DNA from 3 places in the Pseudoalteromonas sp. OFAV1 genome. Region 3 is predicted to be linked to each of the others. Evidence: predicted binding sites of a transcription regulator. Region 3 holds the regulator's gene; each other region holds the start of a gene.
The links. Region 3 encodes sigma-54, which starts transcription at its own class of promoters, with help from an activator protein. Its sites were predicted from a motif close to GTTGGCACGNNNNTNGNNT; they were not measured.
Positions count from the first base shown of each region.

Region 1 (4,205 bases), on a different contig from region 3:
GCCCCTTAGGAGGGGGCCGTTATATCCATTTAACTAAGAGGCCACTCAAAAGCTGAGGTAAAGCTTGTAGCTTGTAGCTTGTAGCTTGTAGCTTGTAGCTTGTAGCTTGTAGCTTGTAGCTTGTAGCTTGTAGCTAAAATTATAACGGGCTAAGGCTTTTTGAATCAAGCATTTGTACCAATCGGTAAGGTACTTTACCGATTGGTATTAATAAGCTGCTAATTTAGTTTGGCTGTTGCGAATTGAATCGACTCATTTTTGAGTACAAAGTACGGGATCACTTTTTGCGCGCTAGCAACAACGAGTTTGGAATTTAAATTCACTACTCGGGCATTTACTTCTACACCATTGGTTCGATAGATTAGTGTGCCTGCTAACACATGGCTAGCGATACGGCGCTCTGCAAGTTCTTCAACGTCACGCGACATGACAAAATCACCGCGGGCGGTTACGTTAATCACATCCATCGCTTTAAAATCAACAACCCCATAACCAAACTTTTGTAGTTGATACATCATAGACTCGGCGATTTGATTGCCAAGTTGCGAGCTGCTTTTTAAGCTTGTATCAAGATCGACAAACGTCGTTATTGCAATACCTAACTCACTTTCTTGCTGCATGGTATCAACTAATTCAAGTGCCATTTGCTCAACATAATTAACCAGCGTTTTGTGATGCTGATATGGCACAAATAAGCGGTGATTTTCGTTAGTTTGTTGCGACTCTTTTTGCTCGAGCTCTTGCAACATAGCAACATAATCAGCTTGTGATGATGTGGTGTTAGCCGTGTTTTGATTTGCCTCACCTTGCTCAGCAAGTAATTGGCAACCTGACAGCGCTAATAATATGAATGCTAATAAAATACCTTTCATACCTTACTCACTTGCTTGTTTTAGCATTATTCCGTCGCTACGATTGGTGCTATCTAAGGCATCGACCACAGATTGCGGAATAAACCCTTGTGCAGATCCCACCACGGCTTTACTTGCCAAACCAACGATACGAGCATTCACCAGTACCCCGCTTTGATGGTTAACTAGGGTGCCGGCTAGCACATAATTAAAGTTTTGGTCTTGGTTAAGCTCTAAATAATCTCGGCTAAATACATAATCACCACTAGGCGTTACACGCATATAATCGGTCGTTTTGAAATCGACAACAGGTACACCAAAGGTATGCAGTTCGTGAATAAAACTTTCAGCGAGCTGGTTACCTAGTAACGTGGTTGAGTTGTAGTCAGCATCAAGATACACAAAGCTTGAAACAGCAATGGGAGTTTTATCGTTCACATATTGCAAGTTTTCAACTAAGTCTTGCATGATGCCACGTACATAATGATTGATATTTTTACGAGTTGGCGCTGCGGTAAAGCTACTGTTGTTTAACACGGCTTGATTAGTTTGAAATACGCTGTCGTTACTATGCGGTGCAGCCACTTCTCGTTGAGCCATTAGCTGTGGTTCATCGTGCTGTTCAGGTGTATCACTAGCAAGCATCGAAGAGCAACCAAATCCCATAGGCAAACACATACTTAAAATTAAACGTTTCATTAATTGAATTCCTCTTAATATTCGCTTCGATACAACTGACCATTACGCTGCTGTACTTTTTCAGCTCCCCACATAACGTTTATCGGGATCTCTGTACTTGCCGCAGATACAACACGCTGATCTTTTGTATTGACGAGTCGAGCATTCACTATATAGGCATGTTGTTGCCGGGTAAGTGTGCCGGTAATAACAAAGTCAATATTCTGACGTTGGCGTAAGGTTTTTATATCGCGACTAAGTACACTATCGGCCGTTGGCTGCAAATTTAAAGTATTTTCTAGTCGATATTCGATAGTATGAAAGCCTAGCTGGGTAAATTGCGTAAGTAAGCTCTCTTGAATTTGCTGACTCAAGCCACTGCCTTGGTCTTGCGCCAACTTAGTACCCAAGCCATCTGCCATGTAAAAGCTCGTAACAGCAATGCGCGCATTACCTTTGTAAGGGCCTTGAATACGACTTAACTGACTACTTAAATCAGTAACATATTGATGCACTGTATAAGGAGCCATCGGTGATTTTGGCGTTTCTCTAGGGGGCGTTTTTTGTTGCTCTTCGGTTAAGCTACAACCCACTAACACTAAAAAAACGAAATAAACTAACAGACGCATATTTGCCATCCTCTTTCAACATGACAAATACAAAGCAATAATTATGCCTAACTATTACTATTGGCGAGATTTACTTTGATAGTCTAAAAACGAGAAACTCTGATACCAATTTGGTTTTTTAGCTGTTCCTGGCAGTTGCTCCTGCATTGCCCTACCCTCTGCATCCATACAATCGTAGATAAGTAATTTTTAACGCAGCTAGCTTCAGGCTTATCCCCATGGGTGGTTTCTGTATTTCGGGTTGGTATTTATCTAAGCGAATAAGCCTTTTAATGATAAGTCTGCTTACTGTTTATAATCGCTACTCAGGCCGAGTATGCGAGGCTGTTAATTATGAAGAACAAAGTAGCTGCGATTATTATTTAATACAAAAAGCAATAGCTAAAGCATCTCGCCAACAAATGTTGCAGTTACACATGACTGACCCATTTTTTTAGCAATCTCACAAAAAGCGCTGGCCTGGCTGTAGTTTTTAAATGGTCCTGCACGCAGCGCATACAAAGTGACTCCCTTTTGATCACGCTGTTTAAAGCGAAAACTAAGCCCTTGTAAAGCATTAGGATAATCATGTTTTAGCTTCAATACTTGATGACTCACTTTATTCACTGACAAATATAGCCCCAGCTGCACACCTGCAGCTTGATTATTGTCAGTAGCAAGCTCAGGTTGCACTTGCTGCTTAGTGTAAACAGGCTCATCTTGCTCTTGCGTCATCATACACGCTGCCAAAGTTGATAAACTTAAGATAATGAACAAATGCCTAAGAAGAGTAAAAAAAATCATGTAATCGTCAACTCTAAAAAATAGGCATAAATTCTAGCAAACAAAATGCCAACCCAGTTAAAAAGAATTACATTAAAAGTAAACGCGATTATCCGTGTACTTGCTTACGAAGCAATCGATCCCTTGACGTTTTATGGCTTCGCAGTCTGCTTGTGCGTTTTTAAAATACTTGTAACCACCATATTTAAGACGATAAAACGTGTGTTGCTCAACAGTAGCGGTTTCAATATTTAAAATAGGCTCACCTTGAAAAATATTGGGAGCACGCTTGGTCATTTTTTTAACAGAATAAGCGAGTAATGGCTTTGATTGAACCGATGCAAGCTGCACAGCAAAGGCATATTCATGTTTAAACGGTTGCTCAATTAACGTGCTATTCAATGAACCAGCAGGAACTGTTTCAAGCGCTGCGTGTTGGTTAACGAAAGAGGGAGAGCTATCTACTTTTATAATATTTTGACTCAACAATTGCACAAGGTGCAATAAGGGCCATTGTTTAGGGGAAAGAAAAGAGGTTGTCGTATTATTGCAACCTGACACAGTCAAACACGCCACTAGGCATATACTGTAACGTAAAGGCTTCACACAACATTTCATAATCAGAGTTCTTAAACATACCATAAAAAATTTCTTCTCATTCAAGAAGACTCGCTGTTAGCACTTACCTGTACACCAAGGCGAATAAGATCATTTTAGGTATCAAATAAAAATACTAACACATTGTTTTTTATTTAGCGTTTCAAAAAGCGGCCATGAAAAAACATCCACTTCAAGTCTACGTCCTAAAATGGCAAATAATGCAATGAGCTAGGTTTCAACACTTGAGTAGAATAAATTATCAACCAATATGCAATGAAACATTTTAATTACATTCAATCATAACAATGTGTTAGGACAAAGGTATATCAGAAAAGTCATTATTTGCATAATGAACAAAAAATTAGGAAGGTAAATAAACATAAAAAAAGTGCCGTATAGGCACTTTTTATATTATTTTTAATTAGATAGCTTAACTATTTAACAAGCGATTTAATAAAGTCGCTTAATTCATCTTTAAATTCTTCTCTGCGAAGCGCAAATTCAACAATTGCTTTTAAGTAGCCAATCTTGCTACCACAATCATGGCTTTTGCCTTTCATTGAATAAGCATCAACAATTTCTTTTTCCATCAACATAGCAATAGCGTCAGTTAATTGAATTTCATCGCCGGCACCTGCTGGAGTTTTTGCAAGTAGTGGCCAAATATTTTTGCTTAATACGTAAC
Region 1 covers NZ_JAKGBG010000010.1:77,995-82,199, reverse strand. Annotated here, with positions in the region: tRNA gene L1267_RS08090 (tRNA-Arg) at 1-43, opposite strand, end outside; gene L1267_RS08085 (FlgO family outer membrane protein) at 219-872, opposite strand; gene L1267_RS08080 (FlgO family outer membrane protein) at 876-1,550, opposite strand; gene L1267_RS08075 (FlgO family outer membrane protein) at 1,565-2,158, opposite strand; gene L1267_RS08070 (SPOR domain-containing protein) at 2,540-2,875, opposite strand; gene L1267_RS08065 (SPOR domain-containing protein) at 3,014-3,406, opposite strand; gene galU (UTP--glucose-1-phosphate uridylyltransferase GalU) at 3,955-4,205, opposite strand, start outside.
Region 1: L1267_RS08075 (FlgO family outer membrane protein) is a predicted target of sigma-54. The motif match lies at 2,191-2,209, and genes of this name have one in related genera.

Region 2 (4,205 bases), on a different contig from region 3:
GCGATAAGCCTCTGCAAATAGAGTACAACCCTAATCACCCCAGTGCGGATGAAAACGGTTATATCTACAAACCTAACGTTAATGTCGTAGAAGAAATGGCTAATATGATTTCTGCCTCTCGCTCTTACCAAACAAATGTGCAAGTTGCTGATGCAGCTAAGCAAATGTTAAGTAAAACACTGTTGCTTGGGCAGCGGTAACCGAGGATAAGTTATGAGTAACGACATCAGCAGTGCGTCATCCACGTATTTAGATAATTTACGTTGGCAGGACAATCAAAACAAACCAGAAGAGAAAGATGACACTTTAACGCAAGAAGACTTCTTCTCGCTTTTAACACAACAGTTGTCGTTTCAAGACCCAAGCAAGCCGGCTGATAATGATCAAATGATTGCTCAGATGACCAACTTTACCATGGCTGAAGGGATCTCGAATTTAAACTCAAAATTTGATGCACTTACTGCGTCAATGACATCGAACTCGGCATTACAAGCTTCGACCTTAGTTGGTAAACAAGCACTATTAGAATCAAATACGATTGATTTTGATGGTAGTAACGTTGCTAAGGGATCGGCAATTGCAGAAACGCCTGTTGAAGATCTTACGCTTCGCATTACTGATGAGTCAGGTCAACTTGTACGTACCATCAGCATGGGCGCTCAATCGGCTGGCGCAGTTCGTTTTGAGTGGGATGGTAAAAATGACGATGGAGAGCTTTTGCCTCCAGGCGAATACGAAGTTAAAGCTGAAGGATTCCAAAATGGTGACTATAGCAGTCTACCTTTAGCGACTTTCAAAAATATTGAAAGCGTTAATATCAATGGATCTAGCGGCATTATTATTAATACTAAAGAAGGCGCGGTTAGGCTAACTGATGTTGCAGAAATCGCTTAATTACACAGATTAACTAGTTAGCCTAGTGCTACAGATTGACACTTTAGAGGTGACTTATGAGCTTCAATATTGCATTAACCGGCCTTGCTGCCGCGCAAAAAGACTTAGATGTAACAGCAAACAATATTGCTAACGTTAACACCACAGGCTTTAAAGAGTCTCGTGCTGAGTTTGCTGATGTGTACGCATCATCAGTATTTAGCTCAGGTAAAACTAAAAATGGTGACGGCGTAAGAACTACAATGGTGGCACAACAATTTCACCAAGGTTCATTATCTTTCACTAATAACTCTCTGGACTTAGCAATTACTGGTGAAGGCTACTTTGCCATGGCAAATGACCTAGGTGCACAAGATTTTACATATACTCGTGCTGGTGCGTTCAAACTTAATAAAGACAACTTTATTGTGGATGCTAGCGGAAACTACTTACAAGGTTTCCCTGTTGATGAAGCAACGGGTGATACAACTTCTGTTAGTTTAAGCACATCTTCTGCGCTACAAATTCCTGATGCATCAGGTTCTCCACGCGCTACGACCAATGTTTATTCGTCGTTTAACTTAGATTCGCGTGCATTAACGCCAGCAGTTACACCATTTGACCCTGAGACAAGTGCGTCGTATAACAGTTCAACATCAACAACAGTGTATGATTCTTTAGGTGAGCCACACATTTTACAGTTCTTCTTTGTTAAAACTGACGCAGCAGTGACTGGTAATGACAATGAATGGCAAGTGTTTGCAACACTTGATGAAAAGCCGTTTGCTGCTAATGGTACTGAGCAAACTACGTCGCCATATACGCCTATTTCAACTTTTCAGTTTGACTCAAGTGGTTTACCTCAAAGCACTGATGGAACTGCAAATACAGATGCTACGTTTAATCCATTAACAATACCTTCAGGCGGTATATCTGGTTTATTATCTAACGGTGCGAGTTTCCCTGATGATGTAAACATCAATTGGCGCGATGAAGCTGGTACAACGAATAAAATACCGACTCAATATGCAAGTAACTTTGAAGTGAAAGCGCTAGAGCAAGATGGTGCGACTGTAGGTCGTCTATCAGGTATTGATATTGGTACAGATGGTAAAATCGTTGCTTCTTACAGTAATGGTGATACTTCATTCTTAGGCCAAGTGGCAATGGTGCGCTTTTCTAACTCACAAGGTTTACAGCAAGTGGGTAACACGGCATGGAAGAAAAGCTTAACCTCTGGTGAGCCAATTGCCGGTGAACCAGGTTCAGGTACATTAGGTTCAATTAACTCATCAGCCCTTGAGCAGTCAAACGTTAACTTAACAAGTGAACTTGTTGATTTGATCAGTGCACAACGTAATTTCCAAGCAAATTCACGTGCATTAGAAGTTAACTCAACACTACAACAAAACATCCTACAGATCCGTTAATCTAAACGGCTCTGAGCTTAATCCGACACGAAGGCTGCTCCCTCAATTGGCAGCCTTTTTTCATTTTTACCATCCTATTTATGCGTCAATTTTACTTTGGCACTTTTATTGCATTTCTTTAGTTATCGTATTTTTAGTGAGTCAATGTTATGGACAAAATGGTCTACATTGCCATGTCTGGTGCCAAGCAAAGCTTGCGTGGTCTTGAGTTAAAGGCTAACAACCTTGCTAATGCTAACACCACTGGCTTTAAAGCTGATTTTGCACAAGCGCGTTCCATGCAGGCTTTTGGTGAAGGCTTGCCATCACGTGTGTTTGCGATGCAAGAGCGTCCTGGTTCAAATATGGAATCGGGTGGATTCGTTGAGACAGGCCGAGAGCTTGATATTGCCATGAGCGACCGTGGTTGGCTCAGTGTGCAAGATGCATCAGGTAACGAAGCTTATACCAAAACAGGCACACTAAACATCACACCTGACGGCGCATTGATCACCAGCCATGGCCGTCAAGTTATTGGCGAGGGCGGGCCTATTATCTTACCTTTGCCAATTGAGAAGGTTGAGTTTAGCGAAGATGGCGCGATCCAAGTGCGCCCGCAAGGTGCACCTGCCAACTTTTTAGAAGTGGTTGACCGCTTAAAAGTGATCGAAGCTGATAACACTCAGCTTGAAAAAGGTAATGACGGTTTATTTAGACCAAAAGAAGATATGTTGGTCAATGATCTTTGTGGGTTCTGTGATATTTCACCCAATGTAAAAGTACTGTCAGGTACGCTTGAAATGTCGAACGTTAATCCAGTCCATGAAATGGTCGACATGATCAGCAACCAACGCCAATTTGAATTACAAGTTAAATTGATGAAAACAGCCGAAGAGCTTGATGAGCGTCAAGATCAGCTGTTACGCATTGTTTAAGATGACTGAGAGGGTAGAGTTATGAATCCAGCATTGTGGATCAGTAAAACCGGGCTTGACGCCCAGCAAACCGATATTTCGGTGATCTCAAATAATCTCGCGAATGCCAGCACGGTCGGTTACAAAAAAAGCCGCGCCGTATTTGAAGATTTACTATATCAAAACATTAATCAACCAGGTGGTCGTTCGTCTCAAGATACTGAAATGCCATCAGGTCTAATGCTTGGTGCCGGTGCTAAGGTTGTAGCAAACCAAAAGAACTTTTCGCAAGGTAATATGTTAACGACCGAAAACTCACTGGACTGGATGATTTCAGGCCCAGGTTTTTTTGAAGTACAGTTACCTGACGGCAATATTGCTTACTCACGTAATGGTCAATTTACGACAGATGAAGACGGTCGTATCGTAACTTCAGGTGCGGGTTTCCCGTTGCAACCTGAAATGAATGTGCCAAATGATGCGCAATCAATTACGGTGTCACAAGATGGCGAAGTATCTGTTCGTGTAGCAGGTCAGGCAGAAAATGTGGTAATTGGTCAGCTCACTATAACAGACTTCATCAATCCATCGGGTCTTGAGCCAATGGGGCAAAACTTATACACAGAAACAGCTGTAAGTGGCGCACCAGTGCAAGGTAATCCGGGGATTGATGGTTTAGGTACTGTGGTACAAGGTTCGCTTGAAACGTCAAATGTAAATGTAACAGAAGAGCTGGTTAATCTGATTGAAACGCAACGAATTTATGAAATGAATTCAAAAGTGATTTCAGCAGTGGATGAAATGCTTAGTTACATCAATCAACAGTTATAAGTCGTAGGAGGCAGCATGCGTAATCTTATCTTAGTCACATCAGCAGCTTTTATGCTGGGTGGTTGTATAACAACGCAAAATCATCATGTGGTTCAGGATGACCCTTACTATGCGCCTATGTACCCAGAGCCTACAACAGAACAAATGGTGCCAACAGGGTCTTTGTTTGATAGCTATA
Region 2 covers NZ_JAKGBG010000010.1:111,303-115,507, forward strand. Annotated here, with positions in the region: gene flgC (flagellar basal body rod protein FlgC) at 1-200, shown strand, start outside; gene L1267_RS08250 (flagellar hook assembly protein FlgD) at 214-894, shown strand; gene flgE (flagellar hook protein FlgE) at 951-2,303, shown strand; gene L1267_RS08260 (flagellar basal body rod protein FlgF) at 2,453-3,217, shown strand; gene flgG (flagellar basal-body rod protein FlgG) at 3,239-4,027, shown strand; gene flgH (flagellar basal body L-ring protein FlgH) at 4,043-4,205, shown strand, end outside.
Region 2: L1267_RS08260 (flagellar basal body rod protein FlgF) is a predicted target of sigma-54. The motif match lies at 2,399-2,417, and genes of this name have one in related genera.

Region 3 (4,205 bases):
TTAGCATAAGCTCAGATCGCCAAACTGGTAAGCTAAAAGATGGCGTTGGTATATTTGAAGGCAATGTCGAAATTATACATGGTAACCGCCGGATCACAGCCGAACGCCTTGAAGCCCATGGTGGTGATACAGAAGGTACTGTTGAGTTAATTATCGCCACAGGTAAGCCTGCTTATTTTGAAGAAAAGCAAGCAGATGGCACGGTAATGAGCGCCAGTGCAGAAGAAGTTCGCTACGACGTAGCCAAGCGCTTCTTAACTTTAAATGGCGAAGCCGAAGTGACTCAAGCAGGCCAAAAAGTAACAGCGAAAAGCATTACTTATGATATGGCACAACAACTAATTAGCGCAGAAAAAGACGAAAACTCAACAGACCGTGTACACACAATCTTAGTGCCTGTTGACAACAAACAAGACGATAAAGGCCAACCATGAGCACATTAAAAGCAGAGCTTTTAGCAAAAAGTTATAAAGGCCGCCAAGTTGTCAAAAATGTGGGTCTTGAGGTTGAAGCGGGCAGTATCGTTGGTTTGCTTGGCCCAAATGGCGCAGGCAAAACCACCACTTTCTATATGATTGTTGGCTTAGTACCTAGCGATAAAGGCAAGATCAGCATTGATGATAATGATATTACACTTTTGCCAATGCATAGCCGAGCACGTTTAGGGATTGGTTACCTACCACAAGAGTCATCTATTTTTAGAAAGTTAACGGTTTATCAAAACCTAATGGCTATTTTAGAAACGCGTAAAGATTTAAATAAACAAGGCCGAGAAGAAACACTCAACAACTTACTTGATGAATTTAGTATTCAGCATATTCGTGATAGTCAAGGTATGGCTTTATCTGGGGGCGAGCGTCGTCGCGTAGAAATTGCTAGGGCATTAGCCGCAAATCCTAAATTTATCTTGTTAGATGAGCCTTTTGCTGGTGTTGATCCTATTTCAGTGTTAGATATAAAGAAAATTATTGAACACTTAAAAAATCGTGGTATTGGTGTATTAATCACTGACCATAATGTTAGAGAAACCCTTGATGTTTGTGAAAAAGCCTACATTGTTTCTCATGGGGAGCTAATTGCATCAGGAACACCTGAGCATGTTTTAGCTGACCAAACCGTACGCGATGTGTATCTAGGTGAGCAATTCAGGCTATAACCAATAAGCCACCATCTAGCGCATCTGCTAAACTAAATAACAATGACAATAAATCGATATAAATTTACCTGTGACTGCACAGGTGTCGATAACACATAAAAGGATTGTTAGGGATACATGAGGCAATCATTACAGCTGCGCATGGGCCAGCAACTTACAATGACTCCACAACTGCAACAAGCAATTCGCTTGCTGCAGCTTAGTACATTGGATCTCCAGCAAGAAATTCAAGAAGCACTTGATAGTAACCCTCTGCTTGAAGTGGAAGAAGCAGATTACAACGATGAAAACATTGGTAAGAACGAGCAAAAAGCTGAATCTGATGATACTCAGCTAAGTGCATCGGCCGAAGAAGCGCCGAGTGAGTACGAACAAGAAAGCAGCGATGCCCTTAACAAAGACACCGTTAGTGACGATTTAGCCATGGATGTGACATGGGATGAGTACATGAGTGCTGCCCCATCAACATCATCAGGTCCAATGCCAGAAGATGAGTCAATTTATCAAGGTGCATCGACTGAAACCCTCCATGAATACCTTATGTGGCAATTACAACTCACACCATTTAGCCCAACCGATGAAGCGATCGCTGTCGCCATCGTAGAGGCAATTGATGACTCAGGTATTTTAACTGTTAGCTGCGAAGACATAGTCGAAAGTTTTAATCAAAATAATGATGAAGAAGAAATCGAACTAGATGAAGTCGAAGCGGTCTTAAAGAGAATACAGTTGTTTGATCCAGTAGGGATTGGTGCCCGTAGCTTACAAGAGTGCTTATGTATCCAGCTTCGCCAATTCGATGCGAGTACGCCGTATTTAGCTGAAACTAAAATGGTTTTATCTGAGCATATTGAATTATTAGCAAGTCGCGACTATCGCACTTTGATGAAAAAGACTAAGCTTAAAGAAAGCGAACTAAAAGAAGTAATGACGCTGATCCACAGCTTAAACCCTAAGCCAGCAGACAGCATAGTTCGCGAAGAGTCTGAGTACGTTATACCCGATGTATCGGTTAAAAAAGTTAAAGGTCGTTGGGTCGTTGAACTAAACCCAGATTGTATGCCAAAAATTAGAGTGAATAGCCAATATGCAGCTATGTCACGCTCAGTAAAATCGAGCAGCGATAGCCAGTTTATTCGCTCTCATTTACAAGAAGCTAAATGGTTTATTAAAAGCTTAGAGAGCCGTAACGATACACTTTTAAAAGTGACCAATTGTATCGTACAGCAACAACAAGCATTTTTTGAACATGGCCCAGAAGCCATGAAACCAATGGTGCTGAACGATGTCGCAGAAATGGTCGAAATGCATGAATCGACAATTTCACGTGTTACAACACAAAAATACATGCACACCCCTCGCGGGATTTTTGAGTTGAAATATTTCTTCTCAAGCCATGTCAGCACAGAAAACGGTGGTGAGTGTTCATCAACAGCAATTCGCGCTTTGATCAAAAAGCTTATCGCTGCAGAAAACTCAGCTAAACCATTGAGTGATAGTAAAATTGCAGATATATTGGCTGAGCAAGGAATTAAAGTAGCTAGACGCACAATTGCAAAATATCGAGAGTCTCTAGCGATACCTCCGTCTAATCAGCGTAAGAGTTTGATTTAGACGTTTTACATAGAAGGAAAATGCTTATGCAACTAAATTTAACTGGTCGTCATGTAGAAATCACTGATTCATTAAGAGACTATGTAAACAGCAAGTTTGCAAAACTAGAAAGGCATTTTGACCACATTAATAATGTACATGTCATTCTAGATGTAGAAAAATTAAGCCAAAAAGCAGAAGCAACTTTACATGTAAATGGAGGCGAGCTCTTTGCCTCAACTGCACACCAAGATATGTATGCAGCCATTGACTCGCTAATCGATAAACTAGATCGTCAAGTCATTAAACACAAAGAGAAATTAGCTCGACACTAAATTATGAAACTTAGTTCACTTACTAACCAGGACTGCAGCAAAGCTGCGGTCCTTTTTAATAGCAAAAAAAGAATCCTTGAATATATCAGCGAGCTGGCTCACCAGCAGCTTCCTCATTTATCTCAACAAGACGTCCTTGATGCCTTACTCAATAGAGAAAAATTAGGCAGTACAGGTATTGGTCGTGGCATTGCTATTCCACATGGCCGCATGAGTGGTGCAGAGCAACCACAGGCATTTGTCATAGTGAGTGAATCCCCAATCAATTTTGACGCAATTGATAACCGACCTGTGGATATTTTCGTTGCACTCATCGTACCAGATGGAGACAGCCAACTTCACCTAAAGACCTTATCGACAATTGCTGATAGACTAAAAGATAAGGAGTTTTGTAAACAGTTACGTAGCGCCAAAACAGACCACGAACTGTTTCAGGTCATATCAGCAGAGGCATAAATGGAATTAATTATCATCAGCGGTCGCTCAGGCTCAGGTAAATCGGTCGCTTTACGTGTACTTGAAGACTTGGGTTACTACTGTGTTGATAATATCCCAGTCAACTTATTACCTTCGCTTGTTCGTAGCGTTTCAGACAACTATGACAAAATAGCAGTCAGCATAGATGTGCGTAACTTACCGAAAGAGCAGCAAGAGTTTAATGATATTCTTGAATACCTGCCAGGTTTCGCAAACCCAACACTGTTCTATTTAGACAGTGATGACCAAACTCTGATCAAACGCTTTTCTGAAACGCGACGCTTACATCCTCTATCGATTGACTCGCTGCCACTCGATTTAGCAATTAAGCAAGAAAGAGTATTACTGGATGTACTGATCACGCGCGCTGATTTTATGATTGATACCACCGACCTGAGTGTTCATCAGTTAGCTGAATCTATTCGTGAAAAGATCTTAGGTAAAAAAGATAAAAAGCTGATTATCACCTTTATGTCGTTTGGCTTTAAACATGGTATTCCTAAAGAAGCCGATTACGTATTTGATGCACGTTTTTTACCAAATCCACATTGGGAGCCAGATCTAAAGCCACTCACAGGCTTAGATCAACCAGTAAAAGATTACCTTGCAAGTCATAGCATAGTGCAAAAATTTACATGGCAAAT
Region 3 covers NZ_JAKGBG010000008.1:42,900-47,104, reverse strand. Annotated here, with positions in the region: gene lptA (lipopolysaccharide transport periplasmic protein LptA) at 1-434, shown strand, start outside; gene lptB (LPS export ABC transporter ATP-binding protein) at 431-1,156, shown strand; gene L1267_RS06605 (RNA polymerase factor sigma-54) at 1,274-2,770, shown strand; gene hpf (ribosome hibernation promoting factor) at 2,797-3,084, shown strand; gene ptsN (PTS IIA-like nitrogen regulatory protein PtsN) at 3,088-3,540, shown strand; gene rapZ (RNase adapter RapZ) at 3,541-4,205, shown strand, end outside.